Regions from separate parts of the Actinomadura sp. NPDC000929 genome, predicted to be linked through region 2. Evidence: predicted binding sites of a transcription regulator. Region 2 holds the regulator's gene; the other holds the start of a gene.
What was found. The regulator HspR, encoded in region 2, represses chaperone genes until heat shock. The targets are predictions, from matches to a motif close to ANTTGAGTCNNNNNGACTCAANT.
Positions count from the first base shown of each region.

Region 1 (6,043 bases), on a different contig from region 2:
GGACGCGCTGATGGAGGGCCTCGCCGCCGCGCTCGGCAAGGTGTGGCCGCTTCCGGGCGGCGGCGTCTCGGTCGTCGACGTCCGCGACCTCGGCGAGGCGTTGGCACGTTCCGTCGAGGCGCGGCAGGGCCCCAGCCGCTGGGTGCTCGGCGGCCACTACCTGACCTGGCCGCAGTACGCCGACCTGTGCGACCGCCTCACCGGCGTCCGGTGCCGCCGCGTCCGCGTGCCCAGCCGCCTCATGCTCGCGCTGGGCTCCGTCCTCGACGCGGCCAAGCGCGTCCGCCGCTTCGACTACCCGCTCACCCGCGACGCCGCCGAGTTCATGGTCACGCTGGTGCCGACCGACGACCGCCCCGTCCTGGACGCCCTCGGGCTCACGCTGCGCCCCGTCGAGGAGACCGTCGCCGACGGCCTGCGCTGGCTGGCCGAGAGCGGCCATCTGAATCCGCGCCGGGCCGGACGGCTCGCCGCCAAGGAGGCCCCGATGCCGACCCTCGTCCAGCGCACCTTCGGCCCGGTCTTCCACCGGGTCTCGGGCGCCGAATGGTTCTCCCGGGTGGGGCCCAAGATCGTCCCGCCCGTCGACCGGACGCTGCACCGGCTCACCGGCGGACGGCTCATGCTCGGCCAGCTCCTCGTGCCGAGCCTCGTGCTGACGACGACCGGCGCCGTCAGCGGCCTCCAACGGCAGACGCCGCTCGCGTGCCTGCCCGACCGGGAGGGCGGCTGGTACGTCGTCGGATCCAACTTCGGCCGGGAGAAGCACCCCGCCTGGACGGGCAACCTCCTGAAGAACCCCGGCGCGCAGGTCAGCTTCCAGGGCCGCACCGTCCCGGTCACCGCCCACCTCCTGGACGACGTCGAGCGCAAGGAGATCTGGCCTCGCCTCACCGCCGTCTGGCCCGTCTACGACCGCTACGTGGAACGCACCGAGCGGCAGCTCAGGGTCTTCCGCCTGACCCCCCGCTAACGGCCGCGGAGGGTCCTGGAGAGCCGCCGGCCCAGGAGCAGGTAGGCGAGCACGACACCGATGACGTTCAGGATGACGTCGTCGACGTCGAAGGCCCGTCCCATCACGAACGTGCCCTGGACCGTCTCGATGGCCAGCGAGAGCATGCCGCTCACCAGCGCCAGCCGCAGGGGGCCGCGGAGGGTCGTCCAGACCAGGGGCAGGAGCACTCCCAGCGGCGCCAGGAGTATCACGTTGCCGCCGATCTGGAGGAGGGCCTCCTTCGTCGGGCGGTCCATATAGAACCGGAGCGACCTGCCGGGATCGGTGTTCCCGCCTGCCTGCCCGTTGTCATGGACGGGCGTCAGCGTGAGCCTGAACGCGAAATAGAAGAAGACGCCAAGAAAGCCCAACGCGATGATGACGACCAACGCGCGCAGGGCGACGACGTACCAAGGGACCCTCTCGCCCGCTGCTGCGGGCTGCCACATCTCGACCAACACGCGGCGCGGTCTGCCCCGTCCGCCGCGGTCCATGCACGGTCCCGGGTTTCGGGCGACCAGATAGTCCATTGAAGTCAGAACGCCCGTGCCGGGACGAACCCGGCACGGGCGTTCCGCGCGCCGCGATCAGACGGCGACCGGGGTGGTGGCGGGCTCCAGGGCCAGGTCCAGCACCTCGCGGACGTCGCTGACGGCGAACACCGTCATCGTGTCGAGCACCTCGGCCGGGACGTCCTCCAGGTCCGGCTCGTTGCGCTTCGGCACGATCGCGGTGGTGATGCCGAGCCTCGACGCGGCCAGCAGCTTCTGCTTCAGCCCGCCGATCGGCAGCACCCGCCCGGTCAGCGACACCTCACCGGTCATCGCCACGTCCGAGCGCACCGGGCGTCCCGACAGCAGCGACGCCAGCGCCGTCGTCATCGTGATGCCCGCGCTCGGGCCGTCCTTCGGGATCGCCCCGGCGGGCACGTGGACGTGCACGCCGCGGTCCTTCAGGTCGCCGACCGGCAGCTCCAGCTCCGCGCCGCGCGAGCGCAGGTAGCTGAGCGCGATGCGCGCCGACTCCTTCATGACGTCGCCGAGCTGGCCGGTGAGCGTCACGCCGGTGTCGCCGGTCTCCCGGTCGGCCAGCGACGCCTCGATGTAGAGCACGTCGCCGCCCGCGCCGGTGACCGCGAGGCCCGTGGCCACGCCCGGCACGCCGGTGCGGCGCTCGTTCCTGCTCAGCTCGACCTCCGGGGTGAACCGCGGCCGGCCGAGGTAGTCCTTCAGGTCGTCCGCGCCGATCCGGACGGGCAGCGCCGCCTTCCCGAGCGCGACGTTGGCCGCGACCTTGCGCAGCACCCGCGCGATCGAGCGGTCCAGGGACCGGACGCCGGCCTCCCGGGTGTACTCGGCCGCCAGCAGCCGCAGCGCGTCGTCGCCGAAGGCCACCTCGGACGCCTCCAGCCCCGCCTTGTCGAGCTGGCGCGGCAGCAGGTGGTCGCGGGCGATGGTGACCTTCTCGTGCTCGGTGTAGCCGTCCAGCTGCACCAGCTCCATCCGGTCGAGCAGCGGCCCGGGGATCGCCTCCACCACGTTCGCGGTGGCGAGGAACAGCACGTCGCTCAGGTCGAGCTCCACCTCCAGGTAGTGGTCCCGGAAGGTGTGGTTCTGCTCGGGGTCGAGGACCTCCAGCAGCGCCGCGGTCGGGTCGCCCCGGTAGTCGGCGCCGACCTTGTCGACCTCGTCCAGCAGGACGACGGGGTTCATCGTCCCCGCCTCGCGGATGGCCCGGACGATGCGCCCCGGAAGGGCGCCCACGTACGTGCGGCGGTGCCCCCGGATCTCGGCCTCGTCCCGGACGCCGCCCAGGGCGACCCGGACGAACTCGCGTCCCATGGCCCGCGCGACCGACTCGCCCAGCGACGTCTTGCCGACTCCGGGAGGGCCGGTCAGCGCCAGCACCGCGCCGCTCCTGCGTCCGCCCACGACGCCCAGGCCGCGCTCCTCGCGCCGCTTGCGCACGGCCAGGTACTCGACGATGCGCTCCTTGACGTCGTCGAGACCGGCGTGGTCGGCGTCCAGGATCTCCCGGGCGCCCGCGATGTCGTAGGCGTCCTCGGTCCGCTCGTTCCACGGGATGTCGAGGACGGTGTCCAGCCAGGTGCGGATCCAGCCGCCCTCGGGCGAGGCGTCGGACGACCGCTCCAGCTTGTCGACCTCCTTCAGCGCCGCCTCGCGCACCTTCTCGGGAAGGTTCGCGGCCTCGATCCGGGCCCGGTAGTCGTCCTCCTCGTCGGCCGGGTCGCCGTTCAGCTCGGCCAGCTCCTTGCGGATGGCCTCCTGCTGCTGGCGCAGCAGGAACTCCCGCTGCGTCTTCTCCATGCCCTCCTGGACGTCCTTGCGGATGGTCTCCGCCACGTCCAGCTCGGCGAGGTGGTCGCGCGCCCACCCGATCACCAGGGTGAGCCGCTCCACGAGGTCGACGGTCTCCAGGACCTCGATCTTCTGCTCGTCGGTGAGGTACGGCGCGTACCCGGCGTTGTCGGCCAGTGTGGAGGGGTCGTCGATCTGCTGCACGACGTCCACGACCTGCCAGGCGCCCCGCTTCTGCAGGATCGCGCTGACCAGCCCCTTGTACTCCTTCGCCAGCTCCTGCGCCCGCCCGGTCGCCGGCGGCGCCTCCACCGCCGTCCCCTCGACCCACAGCGCCGCGCCCGGCCCGGTCGTCCCGGTGCCGATCCGCACCCGCTGCACGCCGCGGACGACCGCGCCCGGCTCACCGCCGGGCAGCCGCCCCTCCTGCTCGATCACGCCGAGCGTGCCGATGCCGGCGTACTGCCCGTTCAGCCGGGGCACCAGCAGCACGCGCGGCTTGGCCGCCGACCGGATGCCCGGCCCCTTGGTCTGCGCCACCGCCCGCGCGGCCTCGACGGCGGCCCGGACCTCGCCGCTCTCCGACAGGTCCAGGGGCACCACCATGCCGGGCAGAACGACCCCGTCCTCCAGGGGCAGCACCGGCAGCGTCAGGGTCTCGCTCATGCTCAGCTCCAACTCAGTAGGACACCCAACCGCAAGATTGAGTCACTCACACTCAAGAAAACGGAGCAGCATTTTGTTTCCGCAGCAACGTTCGCTCTCAGCGATCACATCCCGAGCCGCCGCCCTGGGACTCGGCCGGCGCCTCTGGGGTGCGAGAAGCCGCAGCGGCAGCACCGACGCCATCACGCGATACGGAAGCGGCACCTTCCAGCCACAGGCCATCGCGCGAACACTCTCAGTAAAGTTCGAGCAACAGACAGCGACCGACGGTCTCCCGGCCGCGGGTCGCGCCCCCCGATGGCCAGAACGGCGGAACGGCGGGAACATCCGATGAACATGACGACCAGAATCACCGCGATCGCGGCGGCAGCCGGGCTGGTGCTCGGCGCCCACTCCAGTGCGGCGTTAGCCCTCGGAGCGCGGCCGGCGGCCGCGGCGGCGACCGGCGCGCGGGCTCAGGCGCCCGGACGGCACTGCGTGGTCCACCTGGGCGAGCGGGGGCGGACGAGCTGCCACCGCACCTTCCGCCAGGCCATCGCGGCCGCCACCGGCGGCCGGGTCGCCGACGCTCCCCTCGACCCGGCCGCCGCGGTGTCCGACCAGACGTTCAACCACCACCTCGACTCGACGGCCGACGGCAAGAAGCACGCGCGGGTCGCCGTCCAGGACGCCATCGTGGTCTCCATCGAGTACCAACACGCCGACTTCGGCGGCTCCAGCAGGGTGTTCACGGGAACCCACCCGTGCACGGCCACCACTGGTGACGTGGACTTCGTCTACTCGAACCTGGCGGCGGTCGGCTTCGACGACACGATCTCGTCGTTCATGACCTTCGGCAACTGCTTCGTGTCCCACTTCGAGAACCCGGACTTCGGCGGCATCCGCACCGTGTTCGAGCCGACCCGGTCCTACATCGGCGATCTGATGAACGACCGGTCCTCGTCCCTGCAGTGGTCCTGACCCCTCGTCGCCCCGGTCCGGGACGGCCGTCCGTTCTGGACCGGGGCGGTCTGACGCGACCGTGCCCGGACGTGGCAGGCTCGGCGCATGGAGCGAACTGCGGGCGCTGAGCGCGGCGGATGGCGAAGGCGGGTCCGCGGGCTGCCGCCGGCCGCCGTGTGGTTGCCGGTGACCCCTTCACCAGCCCGCGCCGATGCGCATGGCGCACGGTCGCGCCGGCCGTGTCCGCCTTCGGCGCTGCCCTGGGCCCGGTGAGGGTGCGCGAATACCGTTATGTCGGCCCTGCCGACATCCTCGAGCAGGCACGGCCCGGGCGGCGCGGCCAGGCGATCGGGTCGCCGGGCGACCTCGCCGTCTGGCTGGCGGGGCAGACCGCGCAGGACGCGGGGGAACCGTTCACCTACGTGGTCGACCTGGGCGGGACGCTGCGCCTGGCCCCGCAGCGCAGCGAACACGTCGCCTGCGCGGGCCGCGAACCCGTGCTGGGCGCGGGTGAGATCACGTTCGCCGCGAGCGGGGGCGCCTGGACGGTCAGCGAGATCAGCAACCAGTCGACCGGCTACTGCCCCGACCCGTCCTCCTGGACGGCCGTCGCGGCGGCCCTCGACCGGGCCGGCCTCGAACGTCCCCCCGAGTTCACCCACCCGATCGTGTTCCGACGGTGCCGGCGGTGCCGCCAGCGCAACATCGTGAAGGACGACCACTACGTCTGCGCCGTATGCGGGGGCGACCTGCCCGCCGCCTGGAACATGGACGAGCCCCACGCGCGCTGAGGCTCACGGAAAACCCGTTGCGGGCGGGGTCGGGCGCATGCCAGGGTCGGCGCGAAGATCTTGGATGCGCTACGGGAGGTCGCGCGTGTACACCGCTTCCGGCAAGGCCACTACCGGCGTCTCGGCGACGAGGCGCGCGGCGGCTTAGGCCGGCACCGCTCCACGACGCCGAGGCGATTCCGGCGGGGGGTCGATCCCCCGCTCTCCCGGCCTGCGCGGATTCCGCGCCGGTGTCGACTCGACGTGGAGCATCCTTGTCTTCTCCCCTGCCCGCGGCGGACGCCTCGATCGACCGCCGCACGCTCTTCCTTCTCTCTCTGACCTGCGGCGTC
Region 1 covers NZ_JBEUPA010000202.1:4,457-10,499, forward strand. The annotation lists gene ABWI04_RS38850 (nitroreductase family deazaflavin-dependent oxidoreductase) at 1-973, shown strand, start outside; gene ABWI04_RS38855 (VanZ family protein) at 970-1,455, opposite strand; gene lon (endopeptidase La) at 1,582-3,978, opposite strand; gene ABWI04_RS38865 (hypothetical protein) at 4,315-4,938, shown strand; gene ABWI04_RS38870 (hypothetical protein) at 5,190-5,711, shown strand; gene ABWI04_RS38875 (MFS transporter) at 5,966-6,043, shown strand, end outside.
Region 1: lon (endopeptidase La) is a predicted target of HspR. The motif match lies at 4,014-4,036, and genes of this name have one in related genera.

Region 2 (6,043 bases):
CCAACGTCGACAGGACGATCCGGTCGGTCAAGCGCGAGATGGGCACCGACTGGAAGACCAAGATCGACGACAAGGACTTCAACCCGCAGCAGATCAGCGCGTTCGTGCTGCAGAAGCTCAAGCGGGACGCCGAGTCCTACCTGGGCGAGACGGTCACCGACGCGGTCATCACCGTCCCCGCCTACTTCTCCGACCACCAGCGCCAGGCCACCAAGGAGGCCGGCCAGATCGCGGGCCTGAACGTCCTGCGCATCATCAACGAGCCGACCTCGGCGGCGCTGGCCTACCACCTGGAGAAGGAGAACGAGGCCACCATCCTGGTGTTCGACCTCGGCGGCGGCACGTTCGACGTGTCCCTGCTGGAGGTCGGCGACGGCGTGGTCGAGGTGAAGGCCACCAGCGGCGACAACCACCTGGGCGGCGACGACTGGGACAACAAGGTCGTCGACTGGCTGGTCGAGCGCTTCAAGAACGCCAACGGCGTCGACCTGTCCAAGGACAAGATGGCGCTGCAGCGGCTCCGCGAGGCCGCGGAGAAGGCCAAGATCGAGCTGTCCGGCTCGTCCGAGACGCAGATCAACCTGCCCTACATCACCGCGTCCGCCGAGGGCCCGCTGCACCTGGACGAGAAGCTCACCCGCGCCGAGTTCCAGCGGATGACCTCCGACCTCCTGGAGCGCACCAAGGCGCCGTTCCAGCAGGTGCTGAAGGACGCCGGCATCTCGGTGAGCGAGATCAACCAGGTCGTCCTGGTCGGCGGCTCCACCCGGATGCCCGCGGTCTCCGAGCTGGTCAAGGAGCTGACCGGCGGCAAGGAGCCGAACAAGGGCGTCAACCCCGACGAGGTCGTCGCGATCGGCGCCAGCCTCCAGGCCGGCGTGCTCAAGGGCGAGGTCAAGGACGTCCTGCTGCTGGACGTGACCCCGCTGAGCCTCGGCATCGAGACCAAGGGCGGCATCTTCACCAAGATCATCGAGCGGAACACCACGATCCCGACCAAGCGGTCGGAGACGTTCACCACCGCCGACGACAACCAGCCGTCCGTGGAGATCCAGGTCTACCAGGGCGAGCGCGAGATCGCCGCGTACAACAAGAAGCTCGGCACCTTCCAGCTCACCGGTCTGCCGCCGGCGCCGCGCGGCGTCCCGCAGATCGAGGTCACCTTCGACATCGACGCCAACGGCATCGTGAACGTCAGCGCGAAGGACCAGGGCACCGGCCGCGAGCAGTCGATGGTCATCACGGGCGGCAGCGCGCTGCCCAAGGACGACATCGAGAAGATGATGCGCGACGCCGAGCAGTACGCCGAGGAGGACCGCCGGCGCAAGGAGGAGGCCGAGGTCCGCAACCAGGCCGACACCCTCGCGTACTCGACCGAGAAGTTCCTGCGGGAGAACGACGAGAAGGTCCCCGCGGAGCTGAAGACCGAGGTGAACGACGCGGTCGCCGAGGTCAAGAAGGCCCTGGAGGGCACCGACGTCGACGCGATCAAGGGCAGCGCCGAGAAGCTCGCGCAGGTGAGCCAGAAGATGGGCGCCGCGATGTACGCGCAGAACCCCGAGGGCGCCCAGGCCGGCGCCGAGGACCACGGGCCGACGGCCGGCGCCCGGGGCGGCCAGCCGCAGGACGACGAGGTCGTCGACGCCGAGATCGTCGACGAGGACAAGCCGAAGGAGGAGGGCCGATGACCGCAGCGAAGCGAGGATCTTCGGCCCTCCACCCCGGGGGTCTGGGGGGCGTCCCCCAGAAGGGTGGTGCGTCGTGACGTCCTCTCCCAACGGGGGCGAGGAGAAGGAGGGCCCGGTGATCCGCGACAAGCGGCGCATCGATCCCGAGACGGGGGAGGTCCGGGCGCAGGCGGGGGAGACCCCCGCGGCCCCGGAGGCCCCGGTGGACGGGGCCGGCGCCAAGGCCACGGGCGAGGAGGACTCCTCGCTGAAGACCCAGCTGGCGGAGCGGCTCGCCGACCTCCAGCGCCTGAAGGCGGAGTACGACAACTACCGCAAGCGCGTCGAGCGCGACCGGGTCGCCGTCCGCGAGCAGGCCCTCGGGCAGGTGCTGTCCGAGCTGCTCCCGGTGCTGGACGACATCGGCCGCGCCCGGGAGCACGAGGAGCTCACCGGCGGCTTCAAGTCCGTCGCGGAGAGCCTCGAGGCGGTCACCGGCAAGCTCGGCCTGGAGCGGTACGGGGAGAAGGGCGAGCCCTTCGACCCGGTCGTGCACGAGGCGCTGATGCACTCGCACTCGGCCGAGGTGACCGAGACGAGCGTCACCGACGTCCTGCAGCCCGGCTATCGGATCGGCGAGCGGGTCCTGCGGCCCGCCCGCGTGGCGGTGGCCGACCCCGCTCCGGACTCCGGAGCCGGGGAGTCCGGCGGCGGGCCGGACGAGGCGGACGACGAAACGAGCGAATGATCCCCATGGGGCCCGCCCGCGAGGGCGGGCCCCGCAGGGGCCCGAAGACATGTGGCATGTGGCGATAGCAGAAGGCGGGGCGCCGTGAGCACCAAGGACTACCTGGAGAAGGACTACTACAAGGTCCTCGGTGTCGCGAAGTCGGCCTCGCAGGAGGAGATCAAGAAGTCCTACCGGAAGCTGGCGCGCAAGTACCACCCGGACGCCAACAAGGGCGACGCCGAGGCCGAGGACCGCTTCAAGGAGGTCTCGGAGGCCTACGACGTCCTGTCGGACGAGAAGCGCCGCAAGGAGTACGACGCGGTGCGCTCGATGCCGGGCGGCTTCCGCGGCCAGCAGGGCGGCGGATTCGGGTTCGACCTCGGCGACCTGTTCGGCCAGACCGGCGGGACGCAGCCGGGCGGCGCCGGAGAGCGCATCGGCGACCTGTTCGGCGGCCTGTTCGGCGGCCGCGGCGGCGGTGGCACCCGCACGGCGGGGACGCGGCGCGCGCGGCGCGGCGCGGACGTCGAGACCGAGGTGACCCTGTCGTTCGGCCGCGCGATGAACGGCGTCACCGTTCCGATCAAGCTGACCAGCGAGGCGGCCTGCGACGGCTGCCGCGGGACGGGCGCCAAGGCCGGCACCGTGCCGCGGGTGTGCCCGAGCTGCGAGGGCACCGGGCACGAGACCCGCAACCTCGGCAACTTCGGCTTCCAGGAGCCGTGCAAGGAGTGCCGCGGACGGGGCCTCGTCGTGGACGACCCGTGCCCGATCTGCCACGGCAGCGGCCGCGCGACCGGCACGCGGACCATCCAGGCCCGCATCCCGGCGGGCGTCGCGGACGGGCAGAAGATCCGGCTGAAGGGCAAGGGCGCGCCCGGCGAGAACGGCGGCCCGGCCGGCGACCTGTACGTGAACATCAAGGTGCTGCCGCACCAGGTGTTCGGGCGCAGCGGCGACAACCTGACGCTGACCGTCCCGGTGACGTTCCCCGAGGCGGCGCTCGGCGGCGAGATCCGGGTGCCGACCTTCCAGGGGCAGCCCGTCACGCTGAAGCTGCCCGAGGGCACCCCGAACGGCCGCAAGTTCCGCGTGAAGGGCCGGGGCGCGCCGCGGCGCGACGGCACGAAGGGCGACCTGCTGGTCACGGTCGACGTGCACGTCCCGCAGAAGCTCGACGAGCAGGCGCGCGAGGCGCTCGACCGGCTCCGGACGGCGGGCGCCGGCGAGGACCTGCGCGCGGACCTCCTCCAGCAGGCCAGACAGGAGTGATCTTCATGGATCCCTTCGGCGACGACACTCCGGTCTACGTGATCTCCGTGGCGGCGCAGCTGTCCGGACTGCACCCGCAGACGCTGCGCACCTACGACCGGATGGGCCTGGTGTCCCCCGGCCGGACGGCGGGCCGGGGACGCCGCTACTCGATGCGGGACATCGTGATGCTCCGGGAGATCCAGCGGCTCTCCCAGGAGGAGGGCGTCAACCTGTCCGGCATCAAGCACATCCTGGAGCTGCAGCGCGACAACGTGCGGCTCCGCGAGGAGCTCGGCAAGGCGCACGCGGCGCTGGAGGACCTCGCGAACGAACTCGAATCGACCCGGGCGGTCGCGGCGCGGCTCGCGCAGCAGCGGCGGCACGGGGAGCCGGGCGGCACTCCCGGCGCCGACCTCGTGCCCATCAGGCGCACGAGCGTCGTGGTGTGGCACGAGCGCGACTCGGACTGAACAAAGGCAGTGTCGGGGGTCTGGGGGTTGCCCCGGAAGGAAGAGCACGGGGTGGGGCGATGGACTACAAGCTGACGCAGAAGAGCCAGGAGGCGCTGTCGATCGCGGTCCGCAGGGCGGCGGCCGAGGGGCACCCCGAGGTGGACCCGCAGCACCTGCTGGTGGCCCTGATCGGGCTGCCGGACGGGACGGCGGTGCCGCTGCTGGAGGCGGTCGGCGCCGACTGGCAGGTGATCCGGCGGCGGGCGGAGGAGCAGCTCGCGGCGATGCCGAAGGCGCAGGGGTCGACGGTGGCGACGCCGCGGCTGTCCGGCCAGCTCCAGCGGTCGGTCAACACGGCGGCCAACCGGGCGCAGCAGCTGGAGGACGAGTACGTCTCGACCGAGCACCTGCTGGTCGGGCTGGCGGCGGACGGCGGTCCGGCGGCGGGCCTGCTGAAGGAGTTCGGCGCGACGCCCGAGGCGCTGCTGGAGGCGTTCGAGAAGGTGCGCGGCCACGCCCGCGTCACCAGCGAGAACCCCGAGGGCACCTACCAGTCGCTGGAGAAGTACGGCGTCGACCTGACGGCGGCGGCCCGCGACGGCCGGCTCGACCCGGTCATCGGCCGCGACCCGGAGATCCGCCGGGTGATCCAGGTGCTGTCGCGCCGGACGAAGAACAACCCGGTGCTGATCGGCGAGCCCGGCGTCGGCAAGACGGCCGTGGTGGAGGGCCTGGCCCAGCGGATCATCGCGGGCGACGTCCCCGAGTCGCTGCGCGGCAAGCGGCTGGTCTCGCTGGACCTCGGCGCGATGGTCGCGGGCGCGAAGTACCGCGGCGAGTTCGAGGAGCGGCTGAAGGCCGTCCTCAACGAGATCAGGAAGAGCGAGGGGCAGGTCGTCACGTTCATCGACGAGCTGCACACCGTCGTCGGCGCGGGCGCGGCCGAGGGCGCGATGGACGCCGGCAACATGCTGAAGCCGATGCTGGCCCGCGGCGAGCTGCGGATGATCGGCGCGACGACGCTGGACGAGTACCGGGAGCGGATCGAGAAGGACGCCGCCCTGGAGCGCCGGTTCCAGCAGGTGTTCGTCGGGGAGCCGACCGTCGAGGACACGATCGCGATCCTGCGCGGGCTGAAGGGCCGGTACGAGGCGCACCACAAGGTGCAGATCAACGACTCGGCGATGGTGGCGGCGGCGACGCTGTCCGACCGCTACATCACCTCCCGGTTCCTGCCGGACAAGGCGATCGACCTGGTGGACGAGGCCGCGTCCCGGCTGCGCATGGAGATCGACTCCCGGCCGGTCGAGGTCGACGAGCTGCAGCGCGCCGTCGACCGGCTGAAGATGGAGCAGATGAACCTGGAGAAGGAGACCGACGAGGCGTCCCGGCAGCGCCTCGAACGGCTCCGCGCCGACCTCGCCGACCGGCAGGAGCAGCTGAGCGGCCTGAACGCCCGCTGGGAGCGGGAGAAGGCGGAGCTGAACCGGGTCGGCGAGATCAAGGAGCGGATCGACCAGCTGCGCGGCGAGGCCGCGCGGGCCGAGCGCGACGGCGACCTGGAGACGTCCTCGCGGCTCGTCTACGGCGAGATCCCGGCGCTGGAGAAGCAGCTGGAGGAGGCGTCGGAGGCGACCGAGACCCGCGACACGATGGTCAAGGAGGAGGTCGGCCCGGACGACGTCGCCGACGTGGTCGCGTCCTGGACGGGCATCCCGGCGGGGCGGCTGCTCGAAGGCGAGACCGCGAAGCTGCTGCGCATGGAGGACGAGCTCGGCAGGCGGCTGATCGGCCAGGAGACCGCGGTCCGCACGGTGTCGGACGCGGTGCGCCGCGCCCGCGCGGGCATCTCCGACCCCGACCGGCCGACCGGCTCGTTCCTGTTCCTCGGCCCGACGGGCGTCGGCAAGACGGAGCTGGCGAAGGCCCTCGCGGAGTTC
Region 2 covers NZ_JBEUPA010000014.1:45,087-51,129, reverse strand. The annotation lists gene dnaK (molecular chaperone DnaK) at 1-1,688, shown strand, start outside; gene grpE (nucleotide exchange factor GrpE) at 1,762-2,415, shown strand; gene dnaJ (molecular chaperone DnaJ) at 2,500-3,669, shown strand; gene ABWI04_RS08080 (heat shock protein transcriptional repressor HspR) at 3,675-4,121, shown strand; gene clpB (ATP-dependent chaperone ClpB) at 4,181-6,043, shown strand, end outside.